3 regions of the Halomonas sp. 7T genome follow, and region 3 is predicted to be linked to each of the others. Evidence: predicted binding sites of a transcription regulator. Region 3 holds the regulator's gene; each other region holds the start of a gene.

The links. Region 3 encodes LexA, which represses DNA repair genes until DNA is damaged. Its sites were predicted from a motif close to TACTGTNTANNTANACAGTA; they were not measured.
Region 1: recN (DNA repair protein RecN) is a predicted target of LexA. The motif match lies at 3,750-3,769, and genes of this name have one in related genera.
Region 2: LOS15_RS08260 (PA0069 family radical SAM protein) is a predicted target of LexA. The motif match lies at 2,041-2,060, and genes of this name have one in related genera.

Annotation. Positions count from the first base shown of each region.
Region 1 is NZ_CP087112.1:2,674,042-2,679,798, reverse strand. Features, by position in the region: gene fur (ferric iron uptake transcriptional regulator) at 1-127, shown strand, start outside; gene LOS15_RS12495 (LysE/ArgO family amino acid transporter) at 220-831, opposite strand; gene LOS15_RS12490 (LysR family transcriptional regulator ArgP) at 1,120-1,986, shown strand; gene recN (DNA repair protein RecN) at 2,029-3,702, opposite strand; gene grpE (nucleotide exchange factor GrpE) at 3,905-4,534, shown strand; gene dnaK (molecular chaperone DnaK) at 4,679-5,757, shown strand, end outside.
Region 2 is NZ_CP087112.1:1,775,183-1,780,939, forward strand. Features, by position in the region: gene LOS15_RS08250 (nuclease-related domain-containing protein) at 1-933, opposite strand, end outside; gene LOS15_RS08255 (lysozyme inhibitor LprI family protein) at 1,110-1,511, opposite strand; gene LOS15_RS08260 (PA0069 family radical SAM protein) at 2,088-3,167, shown strand; gene LOS15_RS08265 (winged helix-turn-helix domain-containing protein) at 3,206-3,499, shown strand; gene LOS15_RS08270 (heavy metal translocating P-type ATPase) at 3,420-5,723, opposite strand; gene LOS15_RS08275 (hypothetical protein) at 5,739-5,757, opposite strand, start outside.
Region 3 is NZ_CP087112.1:1,543,055-1,548,811, forward strand. Features, by position in the region: gene LOS15_RS07080 (hypoxanthine-guanine phosphoribosyltransferase) at 1-324, opposite strand, end outside; gene nagZ (beta-N-acetylhexosaminidase) at 381-1,391, opposite strand; gene LOS15_RS07090 (L,D-transpeptidase) at 1,432-1,995, opposite strand; gene LOS15_RS07095 (TetR/AcrR family transcriptional regulator) at 1,973-2,650, opposite strand; gene lexA (transcriptional repressor LexA) at 2,922-3,602, shown strand; gene LOS15_RS07105 (energy-coupling factor ABC transporter permease) at 3,639-4,310, opposite strand; gene purU (formyltetrahydrofolate deformylase) at 4,329-5,183, opposite strand; gene LOS15_RS07115 (ribonuclease J) at 5,537-5,757, shown strand, end outside.

The sequences.
Region 1 (5,757 bases), 1.1 Mb from region 3:
GCGTCGCCAGCAAGAAATAGCGGAAGAGCACGGCTACGAGCTAGTGGATCACGCCCTTGTGCTGTATGTGCGCCCTCGCGGGTCGGACATTACGCGCCAGGATAGTGGCCCTACCAACAAAAAGTAGTCGTCCACTTCGCTTAAAAACGCCCTCTGGTCGTCAGTAGCATGTCACTGGCGTCTTGGGGGCGTTTTTATATCCAGCACCTTATGCTTACGTCAACTCGTTGCAGTGGAAACAAGTGATATCGCTACCAGCAGCATAATCATGCCAATTAGTGTGTCGAAGATTCGCCACGCGCGAGGTGATTGCAATTTGGGACCAAGGAAACGCCCGAAGCCTGCCAGGGAGAAAAACCACAGCAGTGATGCAGAAGCGGCTCCCACCACGAACGCAACCGTGTTGGCTTGCTGGACGCCGACGCTGCCAATCAGCACAACGGTGTCTAAGTAGACATGTGGATTGAGAAGCGAAATAGCAATAGCTTGGCCCGCAATTTGCCACCCGTTATAAACACTACGCTGTTGGCTGGTTAATAATCCACTGTTACCTTGCCAAGCGCGTTTGAAAGCCTGCCCACCCAGCCAGCACAACAAGGCGATGCCTAGCCATGTCATTACAGGGACCAGCGTGGGCAGCCGTTGTTGAAGTGAATCGATGCTATAAACACCTAGCGTAATCAAGACGGCATCGAGACTGGCGCAAATAGCCGCCACTACCCAGGGATACTCTCGGCGCATACTTTTATTAAGTACCCAGGCGTTTTGGGCGCCAATGGCCACAATCAAACCAAGAGAAATGCCAAAGCCCGTCAGTAGCGATGCTGTCATGCTGGGTGCCTCTCGTGCAGGTAAATGAGCTTTTTACAATAAAGGCGAGTTTGTTTATTAATCTAACGAATAATATTTATGTGACATAAGCAAGGCTTATGAAGTGATGGGCCAATGCAGCGGGTAAGTCGGCTTTAAGCGCATGGGTAATGGCTGCGAACGCTTTCTCAATACAGAGATCGGTTGTGGATAAGTTTGTGACTAAGTGTGTGTGCAGCCGGTGAGCAAGCTGGTGAAAAGGTGTGCTGAACTTATGCTTTCTCAATGTGCTGTGAAGAGGATGACGAAATGCTGGACTACCGGCTATTGGAAGCGCTGAGTGCTGTTATTGAAACAGGGGGGTTCGAAAAAGCCGCCCAGAAGCTGCATATCACGCAGTCAGCGGTTAGTCAGCGTATTCGCCAGTTGGAGCACCGCTTAGGCCAGCCGGTGTTGCTAAGGCGTTCGCCGCCAGTGGCGACCGCGCTGGGACGCCGTTTGAATAACCACTTGCAGCAGGTCAAACAGTTAGAGTTGGGATTGTTAGACGAAGCGCAGGGCGAGCCACTTAAGGTGCGTGTAACGGTCAACGCGGATTCAATGGCCACATGGCTGGCGCAGGCGCTAGCGGCGTGCCCATTAAGCCACCAAATGGATTTTGATCTTGTGGTGGAAGATCAAGAAGTGGGCCTTGGCCGAATGCGCAATGGCGAGGTGATGGCGTGTATCTGCGCTGAAGCGCAGCCGGTTAATGGCGGGGCGGTCAGCCCGCTGGGCGTTTTACGCTATCGGGCGCTGGCGAGTCCCGCCTTTGTTGAGCATTATCAAACGCGTATCGACATTGCCCGGCTGGTTGATGCGCCCTGCCTGATTTTTAATTGCGATGACCGCTTGCAGCACCAGTTTTTAGAGGCGCAGGGGCTGCCTCCGCCTGCCCGTCAACATCGCGTTCCCTCTTCTGAAGGATTCGTTCAGATGGCGTTGCAGGGCCTGGGGTACGGCATGCTGCCAGAGCTTCAGGTAGAGGAGTACCTAGCCAACGGAGGGTTAGTGGATGTGGGGCCAGAATTTATACTGGATGTACCGCTGCATTGGCACTTCTGGCAAACAGAGAGCGCATCGCTGACGGCGTTGAGGCACGCCGTTATGAATTATGCTTGCCAAGTATTACGTTAACGGAGCAGCGCCCAAGAGTGAGGGCGCTGCTTTGTGGCACGCCTAATGCGGTGGGCGTTGGCTGGCATGGAGCATTTCACGGGCGTGGGCGAGCGTTTGGTCTGAAAGCGTTATGCCGCCTAGCATGCGCGCCAGCTCGCTAATGCGCCCACGCTCATCCAGCAGCGCCATGTGAGTCAACGTGGTATCCCGCTTGGAGCGCTTTTCAATATGCAGATGCTGGTGTGCCTGGGCGGCCACTTGGGGCAGGTGAGTTACCGTCATCACTTGGCCATTTTCCCCTAGCTTGCGCAGCAGTTGGCCAACAATTTCAGCCGTGGCCCCCGAAATGCCTACGTCCACTTCATCAAACACAAGACTTGGAATGGTCGAGTGGGAGGCCGCTACCACCTGAATGGCCAGGCTAATGCGCGACAGCTCACCGCCTGAGGCGACTTTAGTAAGCGGGCGAGCAGGCTGGCCGGGGTTGGCGCTAATTAAGAACTGCACGTGATCCAAGCCTTCTGGCGTCGGCGTTTCGCGTGGGGTCACGTCAACTTCAAAGCGCGCTTTACCCATGGCTAAGAAAGCGAGCTGTTGTTGCACTTCTTTACCCAAGCGCAGCGCGGCTTTCTGGCGTGCCTCGCTGAGCTGTTTCGCTTCACTGCGATAGCGTTCTCGGTATTCAGCCACTTGGGTGCTCAGCGATTCAAGATCGTCGTCGCTGGCTTCGAGCTGGGCTACTTCCTGCTGCAACTGAGTGTGCAGCGCACAAATTTCTTCTGGGGCAACGTGATGCTTACGGGCAACACGATGAACATCGCCCATACGCTCTTCCACCCAAGCCAAGCGCTCGGGGTCTAGTTCGGTTGTGCTGGCCAGGCGGTTAAGCTCGCTGGTGGCCTCTTCAACCTGAATGCGCGCATCGCTTAACATCGCTAATGTATTGGCGAGCGTGCCCTTATCGCTGCCAGGTAAAGCACTTAAATGGGCATACGCTTGGTTCAACAGCGATAGCGCGCCGCCTTCATCGCTTTCGCAGCAGTCGGCCGCAAACTGGGTTTCACGCAGCGTCTCTTCGGCATGGGCAAGCGTGTGCTGCTCCTCTTCAAGCGTTTGCAGCTCGCCTTCTGCGAGGCCTAATTGATCGAGTTCTTCTACTTGATAGCGCAATAGCTGCCGTTTGGCCTCCACTTCGCTGCCTTCTTCGCTGAGCTTTTTTAAGCGGCGTCGAGCGCTGCGCCATTCACGGAATGTCTCGGCGAGCTGCTGGCTGCGTTCGCGCAATCCGGCGTAGTCATCCAGCAGCGCAAGGTGGGTCTCTTCACGCATCAAGGCTTGATGCGCGTGCTGCCCATGAATTTGGATCAGCTGTTCGCCCAGCGATTTTAGATCAGCGATAGTCGCAGGGTGGCCGTTAATCCACGCTTTAGAACGGCCGCTAGCCGTCACGACACGGCGCAGCAGGCACTCCTCGGAGGGGAGGTCGCGTGCGTTAAGCCACTCTGTGGCACCAGGAAGATGCTGAATATCAAAGCGGGCTGAAAGATCGGTGCGTTCGCAGCCATGGCGCACGCTGCCCGCCTCGGCACGCTCGCCCAAACAGAGGCCCAAGGCACCTAGTAGGATCGATTTTCCCGCTCCGGTCTCGCCGGTAATCGCGGTCATGCCGCGGGTGAGGTCGAGTTCAAGGCGGGTAACAATAGCGTAATCTTGAATCGCTAGCTGCGTAAGCATAGGGCCTCCTGAGGCGGTGCGGCACAGAAGCTGGATACTTATCCAATAATTGTTGTTTTATACAGTAGTCGATAACTCACTTCAATGCCCCTCTTGAGATGCTCTTTATGGCCCCCATATAGCGTGCATACGTAGTTAATACTCCATCTTTAATTCTGATGTGCCGCGTTCAGGCACCGCTGTATATGTTTAGGAGCAAGGCATGGCTAAAGAACCGCAAACCCCCATGGACGATGAGTTGGCCCGCCGTGAGCAAGAAGCCGAAATGACGGAGCAGGCGGCAGAAGAGCGTTTGATTGATGGCGAATTAGACGGCCTGATTAACGATGAAGCGCCGTTGGAAAATGAAGAGGGCGACCCTGAAGCCGACGTGTTGGCAGCTAAGGTAGAAGAGCTAGAGTTAAGTTTGGCAGAGGCTAAAGACCAAGCCTTGCGTGCTGCTGCGGAAGCCCAAAATGTTCGCCGTCGTGCCGAGCAAGAAGCTGAAAAAGCGCGTAAGTTTGCGCTCGAAAAGTTTGTTAAAGAGCTTCTGCCTGTCGTAGATAGCCTGGAAAAAGCCCAGGAAAGCATGCAGGAAGGCGCTTCCGACGCTCACCGCGAAGGGGTTTCCATGACGCTAAAAATGCAGTTAGACGTGCTGAACAAATTTGGCGTTGAAAGTATTGAACCCCAGGGCGAGCCCTTCGACCCGCAGGTGCATGAAGCAATGACGATGGTGCCGAACCCGGAGCTTGAGCCCAATACGGTGATGGACGTGATGCAGAAGGGTTATCTGCTGAACGGACGCCTAGTGCGTCCAGCCATGGTCGTCGTAAGTCAAAAAGCTAAGTAAAAAAAGGTTGCCGCTAAGCGTAAAAAAGCCCTTGAAATGCTGCTGGCGGCCCCCAGATAAAGGTCAATCCCGCGGGATAAGCCCGCAACTTGTTTAAAGAACAAATTTTTTAGTTTTGTAACAACTGAATTCGAGGTTTTTGCTATGGGACGCATTATTGGTATCGACCTAGGCACCACCAACTCTTGTGTGGCCGTGCTGGATGGTGATAGCGCTAAAGTTATTGAAAACGCCGAAGGCGGTCGTACCACGCCTTCCATTATTGCCTACACCGACGACGGTGAGACACTGGTAGGTCAGGCGGCAAAACGCCAAGCCGTTACTAACCCGGAAAATACGCTCTACGCGATCAAGCGTCTGATCGGCCGTCGCTTCAAAGACGACGTTGTACAAAAAGACATCAAAATGGTGCCGTACAAAATCGCCGAAGCCGACAATGGTGATGCGTGGGTAGAAGTAAAAGGCAAAAAAATGGCACCGCCGCAGGTAAGCGCGGAAGTGCTGAAGAAAATGAAGAAAACCGCCGAAGACTATCTCGGTGAAGAAGTGACTGAAGCGGTCATCACCGTGCCGGCTTACTTTAACGACAGCCAGCGCCAAGCAACGAAAGATGCGGGCCGCATTGCTGGCTTAGATGTTAAGCGTATTATCAACGAGCCGACCGCAGCTGCGCTTGCTTACGGCATGGACAAGTCTCGCGGTGATAAAACCATCGCGGTCTACGACCTGGGTGGCGGTACCTTCGATATCTCCATCATCGAAGTCGCTGACGTTGACGGTGAAACCCAGTTTGAAGTGTTGGCCACCAATGGCGACACTTTCCTGGGCGGCGAAGATTTCGATCTGGCGCTGATCAACTACTTAGTTGACCAGTTCAAAGCGGACAGCGGTATGGATCTGTCTGGCGACAACCTCGCCATGCAGCGTCTGAAAGAAGCTGCCGAGAAAGCCAAGATTGAGCTTTCCAGCGCCCAGCAGACCGACGTGAATCTGCCCTACATCACGGCGGATAACACTGGCCCGAAACACCTTAATGTGAAGGTGACACGCGCCAAGCTGGAATCACTGGTTGAAGAGCTGGTGCAGCGTTCGCTTGAGCCGTGCAAAACAGCGCTGAAAGACGCGGGCCTGTCGGCTTCTGAAATCGACGAAGTGATTCTGGTCGGTGGTCAGACCCGCATGCCGATGGTGCAGAAGAAAGCCGCTGACTTCTTCGGTAAAGA
Region 2 (5,757 bases), 230 kb from region 3:
GAGCGTAAATTTATGATTACAGCTTCTGCAGGTAGCGGTATAGATTGGGCCACTTTTATTCACTACAACGGAGCGCGATTTACACTCAGCACAAGCAGGCTTCATCGGCGTGTTTTGGTGGCAATTCCCACAGCGGACGAAATAACCATACTTACCGTAGCGATCTTCCAGCATATGCGCTTCGCCGCAATGCCGGCACGATAATAGAGTTGAGCGTGGAGCTTCCACCACGACAGACTCTCGAACGGTATTTACTACATTTTCTTGAGTGGGCTGTGAGGGCTGGTAATTTTCCCTAGCCTCGGCATCCTGCTGAATTAAAAAGTCACCTATCGCTGAAAGCTCTCGTTCGTTGAAACGGGCACGCCCTTTCAATACCGACAACGAACCTAGCGAACCAATCAGCTTATTCACGTGCTCTACCACAAACTCTGACTTCACCGTAAGCTCGGATATTCTTGCTGGCATCTTCTTACGGTCTAAAATGGCAGAGCTTGAAACGGCACATAGTACATGCCACTCTCGCCCTCCCACTTGGCCTTGAATGCCGAGAATTTTCCGCACGAACTGCTCAACATTTGCGCGTAAGAGGTTTTTCAATAAGGCCTGCTGGAGTTCAGCTTGCCGCAAGGGAGACGGCATTCCACGCCACTCTCCGCGATAGCTGCGAGACCACTCCCCTTCAGCGTTCACATTAACTTCACCACTAATGCTCTTGGATTCAATGACGATAAAACCAAATGGATAAACTATCAGATGGTCGATCTGCGCGTTTTCCCCACAGTGCGTCAAACGCAAATCATTAAAAACAAGCACTTGATCGTTATCCCCAAATTCGCGGCGCAATTGAAACGCTACATCCTTTTCTTGCTGATAACCGTAACGGCTGCGTTTATCACTTGTCGCTAAGGCATCTTTTTCCTTCAAGATCACTGTATTTCTCTCCTTAGCCAAGCTTCAAGCGCGCTCCTTTGACCCACTCTAACTAACTACCCACCCGCTTGGCCTTAAAACCTAACGTTTACCCAACACATCCCTGACAAAAATATGAGCACCCGCACACCGCTGCTGATTAAAGCATCTCACATGTTATCTACGCATGTAGAAACCTACCACCCCAGCATACTCTCCAGCTCGGTAGCACGCTGTGTAGTTTCCCGCAAAAAGCATTCATTACTCACCACCTGGGCTAGCGTGCCGCCCGCTGTGGCGTAGAAATTGCAATTGGCGTCACGGTAATTGATCCATAGCCGTTGGGCGGCGAGCAACGCTTCGCGGCGCTCTTCAGAAAGCTCACTTCGGGCATCGCTGTAGGCTGTATTTAGCCGTGCATCTTGAACGACCATTTCATCAGCAATACAGTTAAGCATGTTCACGGTAACGCCACCGGAGGCATCCATGCATTTGCTGTAGCGAGCACTATATTCATCATCGGCGCTGCTTTGTGCAGCAGCCGTGAGTGCTAAAAACACACAAAGCACAAACGTCACTAACTGATAAATTTTCTGCATAAGTACTCTATATCAAGTGTAAGAACCAGCTCAGCGCTAATGAGCTGGCGATTCGTGCTGTCTATAAATAGCGCACCGCTGTGTCGCCTTACATGCTAAACAACAAGATTAATTAATTTTAATGAGATTATCATTATGATATGCGAGGAGCTAGTTTTTCTGGGTAATACTTTTGCTTATTGGGTATAGCGGCTAAATATTCGCCACTCAAAGGATCATCGAAAATGTTAATGACTGAGGCATATGAGCGGTAATGTGAAAGTCATTACTCCAGCATATGAAATGACACGCTAAAAAATGCCGAGAAATTACTTGTCCATTGCTGCGAACATATAATTCTTGGGTCACCGTAAAAGCGTACCGAAAACGTTCACACCCTATCAGCACGAGCTATCTATTCATCGCCTCCTTCTAAATTAGCCAGTGACACTGCACTACGGAGCACTACCTTCCTAAGCTCGTTTTGAAAGGCGAAAGGTAGTTGGTTTCCAAGACCGCCTAACTCTTGCCGCGCCTCGCCAACACTTTATACTGTACAAATAAACATACTCCTTATGATCACTCACGAGGTGGCAGATGACATCACTGGATCCCTCTCGCGCTACCGTGCACAAAGGGCGCGGTGCAACCTACGACCCGGATAATCGCTTTGCGCCCACCCGTAGCGTGGCGGAGGATGACGGCTGGTGGCAGGAAGAGGCCTCTACCTCGATGGCAACAGAAGTACGCGAGGAAGCCAGCAAAAGCGCGCTCTCCTGGAACAACTCGCCGGATTTGCCCTTTGATCGTTCGCTTAACCCTTACCGTGGCTGTGAACATGGCTGTGTCTACTGCTATGCGCGCCCCTCCCACGCTTATTGGGATCTATCGCCGGGGCTTGATTTTGAAACTAAGCTGATCGCCCGCAGCGGGCTGGTAGAGCATTTAAAAGAGGAGCTTTGCCACCCTCACTATGTTTGCCGCCCTATTAATCTCTCCGGCAATACGGACTGCTATCAACCCTTAGAAGCCACCTACCAAACCACCCGCCGCCTGCTGGAATTGCTGTTAGCTTGCCGTCATCCGGTGACGCTTGTAACAAAAAGCACCCTGGTGCTGCGGGATTTAGATCTCTTGGCAGAAATGGCCGAGCATCGCTTGGTGCGGGTGTTCGTGAGTTTGACCAGCCTGGACGTTCAACTAAAACGCACGCTGGAACCTCGCACAGCCTCGCCTCAAGCGCGTCTAAAAGTCATTCGTGAGCTTAATACCGCGGGAGTGCCGGTCGGCACCTTGGTTTCCCCCATCATTCCCGGCTTAACCGACCATGAGATTGAGCGCATCTTGGAAGCCGCCAGCCGTGCTGGTGCGCGCACCGCCACCTGGATGCTGCTAAGGCTACCCCATGAGGTCGCGCCGCTGTTTGAAGCGTGGCTCCACGCTCACTATCCAGAGCGCGCTGCCAAGGTGATGAGCCTGATGCGCCAGTGCCGAGGCGGCAAAACCTACGATGCTGCGTTTGGTAAGCGCTTTCGTGGCGAAGGCGTCTTCGCTGACTTGATCGCCCAGCGGTTTCAGCGCGCTAGCCGCCAGTGGAACATGCAGCCACGCACGGAGCAGGGGCTGAATACTCGCGATTTTAGCCCGCCACGAGCACAGGGGGATTTATTTGATTAGACTGCTGGCATACTCATTATTAAGAAGACGCCCTCTCTATGTCGCTCAGCAAAACAAAATCCAGCTTTTACCGCCGCCTTTACGTGGCCCACTTGATTGAGCAGGGCGTGGCCAGTGTCCCTGCTCTTATTGAAGCCACCGGAATGCCCAGGCGCACCGCCCAGGACACCATCACGTCACTCGGCGAGCTGGATATTGAGTGTGTGTTTGAAAAAGGCGACGGCGAGCGCCACAACATTGGCCACTACACCATTAAGCAGTGGGGTGCGATTGACCCGCACTGGGTGGCCTCGAATGCGGAGCGTTTGGGGCAAGCGCTGGGTTATCGTTAACGTCAACCGTTTCCGCCCACGCTAGCCTGGCCGCGTTGAGCGTAACGCTTAGTGAACTGGCCGCCATAGCCAGCACAGCCACCAACGGTGGAATCGCCATCAACACCACTAACCCAAGGGCGAGGATGTTATACAGCGCCGAAAATGCAAGATTTTGCACCATTGCCAGACGTGTACGCTTGGCAATGCGTAATAGCCGCACCACGCCCCCCACCCCTGGCATCAACAACTGCGCGGCGACGCCTTCCCGAGCAGCCTCGCTTGCCTGCATAGGGGCAACACCAACTCCTGCGGCAGCTAAACTGAGCGTATCGTTAACGCCATCTCCCACATAGAGCGTAGGGGACGGTAGCGCGGTTAATAGTTTTGCTTTGGCTTCAGGCGAGCGTTGCGCGTAGCACGCCTCTTTGGGCAGGCCAACCTGACGACCCACCCAACTCACCGGCCCCTGGCGGTCACCGCTGATCATCGCCAACCCATAACCTGAAGTTTGTAACTGCTGTATGGTTGCTTGGGCATCAGATACCGGCTGATCAGCTAGATATAGCGTGGCAAGCCAGCCTTGGCTATCAGCCACTACCACTTGAGAGGCAAAGTCGTAAGTGGGGTCTTGGGCGCTTTCAGGCAGGTCTTGGCCTTGCCGTTCAAGCTGCCTTCCCACCCATGCGGCGCTGCCTAAATACCACAGCTCACCGTTAGTAAACGTCACTCGTTGACCTTTACCAGGGTACTCTTCTAGCTGCTCTAAAAGCGCAACCTTATCGTTTGCATGGCTTTCAGGATTGCTTGCCCAACGCAGCAGGCCGTAAGCGAGCGGATGCTCGCTTTGTCCAACGACGGAACATAGCATTTTCTGAAAGTCAGCTTGTCCTTCGGGGTGACGCAAAGCGGCATGCAGAACGCTATGCTGACCAAGGGTTAGCGTGCCGGTTTTATCAAAAGCGATGACACGCACGTTAGCGAGAATTTCCAGCGCAGCGGGGTCGCGTAGGGCAACACCTTGCTGCATCGCTTGGCCGCTGCCTGCTAGATTTGCCAAGGGCACCGCAAGCCCCACCGCACAAGGGCAAGCCACTACTAATACGGAAAGGGCGCGCACCGCGGCTTCTTCCCACCCCACCCCCAACAGCAACGCAGCGGGCAACGTTAAAAATCCAAGTATGAGCGCAGCAGGGCTTAACCAAGCGGCAACCCGTTCGGCTAGGGTTTGTAGTTCGCCCTTTTGGGCCTGAAACCGACGCATTTGTTCACAAAGCTTATCCACCCGCCGCTGTCCAACCGGTGCGGTGACCCGCAGCGTAAGGGGTGCTGCCCCACCTAGATAGCGGCAGCCCGCATAAGCTTGCTGCCCCGTAGCAAAAAAGCGCGGCACGCTTTCGCCGGAGAGTGTCGCCGTATCTATCCAACCAGATGTTTCCAGCGTACCGTCCAGGGGAATTGTCTCACCTGGGGCCACATCTATTTGTGCGCCCAGGGCAATCTCTTCAACGGGTAAGGTTACCGGCTGATGATGCTGCCAGACAGTCACCTCCACGCTGGGTAGCGCTAGCGAATCAAAAGCTCTTAAACCCCGTTGCCGGCAAAAAGTTTCGACGAGGCGTCCCACCAAAAGCAGCACAATCAGCATCACGGCGGTATCAAAATAGACCTCTACTGAGCCCCACCATAAAAGCCACACTGACACCACTACCGCCCCGACAACCCCTAAACTGACCAGCACATCCATGCCTGGGCGCTTGGCGAGTAGCGTGCGCCAACCGGCTCGGTAGAATGGCAGGCCAGCGTAAAGCACAACGGGTAGCGCAAACGCACCAGAAATCCACGCCACTACGCTCTCTATCTGAACACTGGGCAGCGCACCGGCGTATATCAGCAGCGACGCCAGCATGGTCCACATGCCAAATATGGAGCCGACGATTAAACGAAGCGTCAGGTAGCGGCTCTCTTGCTCAAGGCGCGCATGGGCATCACCAACGGCCTCAAGCTCGGTTAACCGATAGCCAATTTTTGCTACGTGAGGTGCGAGCACCGCTAGTCGAATGGCGTCGGGCTCTCCTTTAATCCACACCGTGGCGGTTGGGTAGTGAACGCTAACCTCTGAAACTCCCACCTGGCGTTTTAGCACCCCCTCTACCGCCAATGCACAGCTCGTGCACCACATACCGTGGAGGGTATAAAGCGGCGCCTCAACGACGACTTCGCGCTGAGGTTGCTCTCTACGCATAGCGAAGCACAACCTTTACAAGCAAGGGGGCACA
Region 3 (5,757 bases):
ATGTCGGCCCGCCATGGGAATTTCCGGCGATACCCGCCAGAATAGCTCGCCACCACGCAGTTCGTTGCGATAACGCGTGGCATGCAGGTAATCCACTTCTAGCGGAAAACCTAGCCGGGTTAAAAGATGCCCGGTGGTGATTAACCCGCCATTCATAACACAGTAAAAAACCGGCAACTTATCGCCCAAATCTTTGGTAATCGCCTCAGCCATACGATCTAAGGCACGCTCTACTTTTTCCTGAGAGATCAAGCAGTCAGCGTTATCCATCAACTCACGCATTGAATCCAGCGACTCAAGCGTTTCTTTATCCAATTTGGACATTCAATTACTCCAAAGCACGTAAACAGTATCGGGTTATTTACTTTAAACAGAGATGATTAATTAGCGAGTGCTTCTAATTGGGCATGCGTACGCCGCCAACGGCCTAATGCCGATAGCGCATCGAGATCGGGTCTAGCACGTCCATAGCGCAGTTTAGCGGGGCGCTTACTTTGCAAGCCCCGACAAGCATCGACCACCTCAAGTGCGGCAGCTCGATCATTACACACCAACAGCATGTCGCAACCAGCCGTTAACGCTGCGTTTGCACGCGCTTTTGGATCCCCAGCTTCATGAGCGCCTGTCATGCTCAAATCATCGGAAAAAATACACCCTTTAAACCCTAACGACTCCCTGAGCATACCCAGCCAATTAGGTGAAAAACCCGCAGGCCGGGTATCAAACGCGCTATAGATCACATGGGCAGGCATTACCCCACCCAGTTGACTTGCAAGACGGGTAAAGGGAAGAAGATCGTGCTGTTTTATTTGCTCGAAGGGGCGGTTATCAACGGGGAGTGCCACATGAGAATCAGCTGCAACGCCGCCGTGACCCGGGAAGTGTTTTCCCACGGCCGCCATACCCGCGTCATGTAAACCTTGAATAAACCCTTGGCCCAATAATGCAACATGGGCGGGATCACTGCTGAAACTGCGGTCACCAATCACGCTAGAAATTCCGCTCTCTACGTCCAGCACTGGGGCGAAACTAATATCCAGCCCACAAGCAGCCATCTCCATACCCAATAGCCAGCCTGCATCTTTGGCTAACGCCATACCCGCTTCTTGGTTGCCGGTAAATAGGTCGCCAATGCGCGCCATGGGTGGCAGCCTGGTGACGCCTTGCTTGAGACGCTGAACACGCCCGCCTTCTTGGTCGATAGCGAGCAGCAGATCCGCGCGTACCCGACGGATATCGCTGCATAATTGGCGCGTTTGATAGGCATTCTCTACGTTACGCGCAAACAGGATGACCCCGCCCACCGCAGGATCCCGCAACAGCTGTTTGTCAGCTTTAGTCAATTGCGGCCCTTCAAGGTCAAGCATGACCGGGCCTAGGGATTGAGTCATTGTGATGGATCCAACAAGGAGGGGTAGCAATTTTAGACGATCAATGAGGCGTGTCAAAATTATCAGAGACAGAAACGTAAGCATCGCCTCCATGCAGCCAAACCGACGTACCGGGTCGTGCAAACTGAAAAACCACTAATAAATCGTCATTGCGTAATCGAATACAGCCATGAGAGGCAGGCTCTCCCATCGGTTGATCGGGTGGCGTACCGTGCAAATAAATATAGCGCCGCTGGGAATCCACCTCGCCGCCACGGTTTTTGCCCACTTCTAAGCCGCACAGCCATAAAATCCGCGTCAATATCCAGTCACGGGAGTGATGGGTTTCCGCTAGTTCAGCGGTGTACACCTCACGCGTCCATCGACGGCCGCGAAACACCGCATTTTCTGGCAGGCCATCGCCAATCGCTGCCCGCACATAGTGCCAGCCCTGGGGCGTTTGGCCACTGCCCTCTTGCTGGCCGACACCCGCTTCCCCCGTTGAAATAGCGCATTCATGACGCAGTACTCGCCCCTGCCAACAGCGCAGTTGCTGTCTCTGCGTGTCAATCTCTAGCCAGTGATCGTCTAAAGGCGGTAGCTCAGCTAACGTGGGCGTTCTCATACGGACCTTCTTCTGGTGCAGGGGGTAGCGGTGCATGCATGGCGGCCACCACCACCGGGCGTAAACGTCTTACCAAGTCTCTAACGGTGACCTGCTCGTTGTAGTCTTTAGCAGCGATGTCGCGCAGTGCATCAAGACCCGACAGGGTGAAAATGACGGTACCTAACATGAAGTGTAGCCGCCAAAAGCGCTCCGCATCAGGCAAATCAGGGGTGGCTTGGCGTACCAGCTCAGTGAAGCGTGTAAATACATCGCCATACTCCTGCTGGATATAGCGCCGTAGATGTCCCTGCGCCTGGCTGTATGCGAGCCCCAACAACCGCATGAATACCTTCAAGCTATTCCGCTCTGCAGGCACTGCCAGCACCGTTGATGCCATGGTTTCAAGTAGCACCTCCAACGGTATAGGCGCGCCTTGATGGCGTGCCTCTAGATCATCTAGCGCGGTATGAAACCGTTGTGAAAAAGGCTCCAAGTACCGCGCAAAAACGGCTTGGATAAGCGCTTTTTTCGAACCAAAGTGATAGTTGACCGCCGCTAGGTTAACCCGCGCCTTGCTTGTGATATTGCGCAGCGAGGTTTCGGCAAAACCGCGCTCTGCAAATAGCACCTCTGCGGTATCTAAAATACGCGTTACCGTATCAGACTGCGCCATCGCGCCCTCCAAAAAACAAGTGTTTAAAACATCGCAAAATACTATGTCATTAACTCCCTCGTCTCAATCCTTTATATCCACTCAATCATTCACTACCTGTCACTATTTTTCTCAAAAATTCAAACGCTCGTGCTGTTTTTCACTTACATCAGCAAGCTCTACCGCTAGATAAAGCTCAACCATGTACTGGACAGAGGAACATACTGTATACTTAAACACATACTGATTAGCCGACATGTCGCTACTGTCTTTTCATTTTTTGGAGTTTGTTATGTCGCGTCCACTCACAGCACGTCAGCAGCACGTATTTGATTTCATCGTTAAAACGATGGGTGAATTTGGCTACCCGCCTACGCGCGCAGAAATTGCTAAGGCGCTGGGGTTCCGCTCTCCCAACGCGGCGGAAGAGCACCTGCGCGCGTTAGAACGCAAAGGCGCCATTCGGATTATCCGCAATACATCACGGGGTATCCGCTTGCCTAACCAGGACGCTTCAGAGGTGGCGGAAACTGCCTCACCAACGCCTTCAGCGACCAGTGTGGATACCCAGCTCATCGGGCTACCGGTCATTGGGGAGGTTGCCGCAGGTAGCCCTATTTTGGCAGCCGAGCATATTGACCGTTACTGCCCACTGCCTGCGGAATATTTCACGCCAAAAGCAGATTACCTGCTGCGAGTGCGTGGATTATCGATGAAAGACGTAGGCATCCTAGAGGGCGATTTGTTGGCAGTACACCGCACTGATCGCGTTCGCGATGGGCAAATAGTCGTTGCCAGGCTTGAAGATGAAGTCACCGTTAAACGCTTTAAGCGCCAAGGCCACCAAGTGACCCTGGTGGCTGAAAACGCCGACTTTGCCCCCATTGAAATCGATCTACGCACTCAGCAGCTAGACATAGAAGGGGTCGGCGTTGGGGTTATACGGGGCGGAAACGGGCAGGCATTAGGTTAGCCCTCAGGCTATAGCTATATAGCTGCTCCAGCAGGCTTATTGAGAATCGATATAGCGGTGGTCATTGAACGTGGCCACCCAGCTAGGATGATAGACCAGTAAAATGCTTAACAGCATGCCGGTTAGAAACGCTTCAGAGGGCATCAAAAGCGGCAGGAACCGAGCATACTCCTGAGCAAGATAAACTGCCTCAGGATCCGTCCCAGCCGCTACAATCAACAGCACGGTAACGAGCCCAGCCCCCAGCGTGGCTAACGCAGCACCGAAAAAACCGCATGCAAACATAAATACCATCAAGTTATCAGGCAACCGCCGGTCAACTAGGCGCCACACCAAGCCAATGATAAACGCGGGCACGATACCCGTTATCATGACATTAGCCCCCCAAAGCACCCAATCATTACGCCCTATCACCACCATCGCAATGTTGATCACTGCGTTACTTAGAAGCGCCAGCGGAATTCTAAATACCAGGGTCATTAACACGGTAAAAACAAGGTGAAGCGTCAGCCAATCGACTGCTTGGGCACGCAACTGCCACATCAACATGACGGCCAGCGTAGCACCCAACCAGCGATGCTGAAGTGCGATATCACTGCTCAATACTTGCCAGGGGCGCTGCCATACCACCCAGGCCAACACGCCCAGTGATATTAACCAGGTAAGCACCAGCGCCCAGGGTGCGAGAACACTTTGCGCAAATGACATGGAGGCCCCTAACAGTGGTTAACTAAATACAATCGTTTTATTACCGTGGATCAGCACGCGATCCTCAAGATGCCAACGTAACCCTCTTGCCAGTACCGCTTTCTCAACATCTCGGCCAAAACGCACTAGATCGGTAGGTGTATGGCAGTGGCTTACGCGATGAATATCCTGTTCGATGATAGGCCCTGCATCCAGTTCTTCGGTGACATAATGGCAGGTGGCCCCAATGAGTTTGACGCCGCGTTCGAAAGCTTGGTGATACGGTTTTGCGCCAGCAAACGAGGGCAGAAAACTGTGATGAATATTAATCACTCGCCCAGCATACCGCTCGCACAGCGCAGGAGGCAGGATTTGCATATAGCGAGCTAAAACGACGCAATCAGCGCGTACGCTATCAATTTGGGCCTGCACTTTCTCGAACGATGCCTGCTTGTTAGCCGCATCGACGGGCACATGGTGATAAGGAATACCGTACCACTCCGTCAGCGAACGCATATCTTCATGGTTAGAAATTACACCCACAATATCGCAATCAAGCTCACCGGCCTGCCAACGGTAAAGTAGATCCACCAAGCAGTGCGACTCCCGCGACACCATTAACACGACGCGACGACGCTTTTGGGTATCCATTAATGACCACTGCATATTGAACGCGTCTGCTACAGGTTCAAAAGAGGTGCGCAGCGCCTCGGCAGACATACCCAGCGAATCCGCTAAAATTTCATAACGCATAAAAAACCGGCCTGTTTCAAGGTCGGAGTGCTGGCTTGCTTCAGTAATTGACCCCCCCTGCTCGGCAATAAAGCTGGAAACACGCGCTACAATGCCCACTTGGTCGGGGCAGGAAACAACAAGACGATAATAGTGCGACATAGATAGCTATCTCTTAATTGGTACTTTTAAAAGGTGCTTTTTATAGGGGCTTTGATAAGTGCTTTTTTAATAAGCAGCTTTGATCGGCACACGTAACTTATTTCAATGGCATGCTTACGCTTCATTAGCTGATGCTATGAGCACCGCTTCAACCGCTCTAGTGTACCGGAAGCCCATAAGGTAAGCACCGGGCGGAGGCCATGATGATTGTTAGCCGCCCCTGCCTTCCCGTATAGTTAAGGTCTTACTTTTTAGGCTTTTCGTGACTAATGCATCCAACACGCGCTCTACTTCGTCCCCGTCGTCGCCCACCACTGCGCCTGCTTCCGCTGGGCGGGTGCGGTGAAATTGGAATGAATCTGACGCTGTATGGATACGACGATCAATGGATCGCCGTCGACTGCGGCATGATGATTCGTCAAGATTTACCCAATGCCCCCTTGCAAGTCCCGAATACGGACACCCTGGAAACGTTAGGCATCAAGCCGCAGGCACTTTTCATTACCCATGGGCACGAAGACCACATCGGCGCCGTTGCCTGGTTATGGCCTAAGTGGAACTGCCCGATTTATGC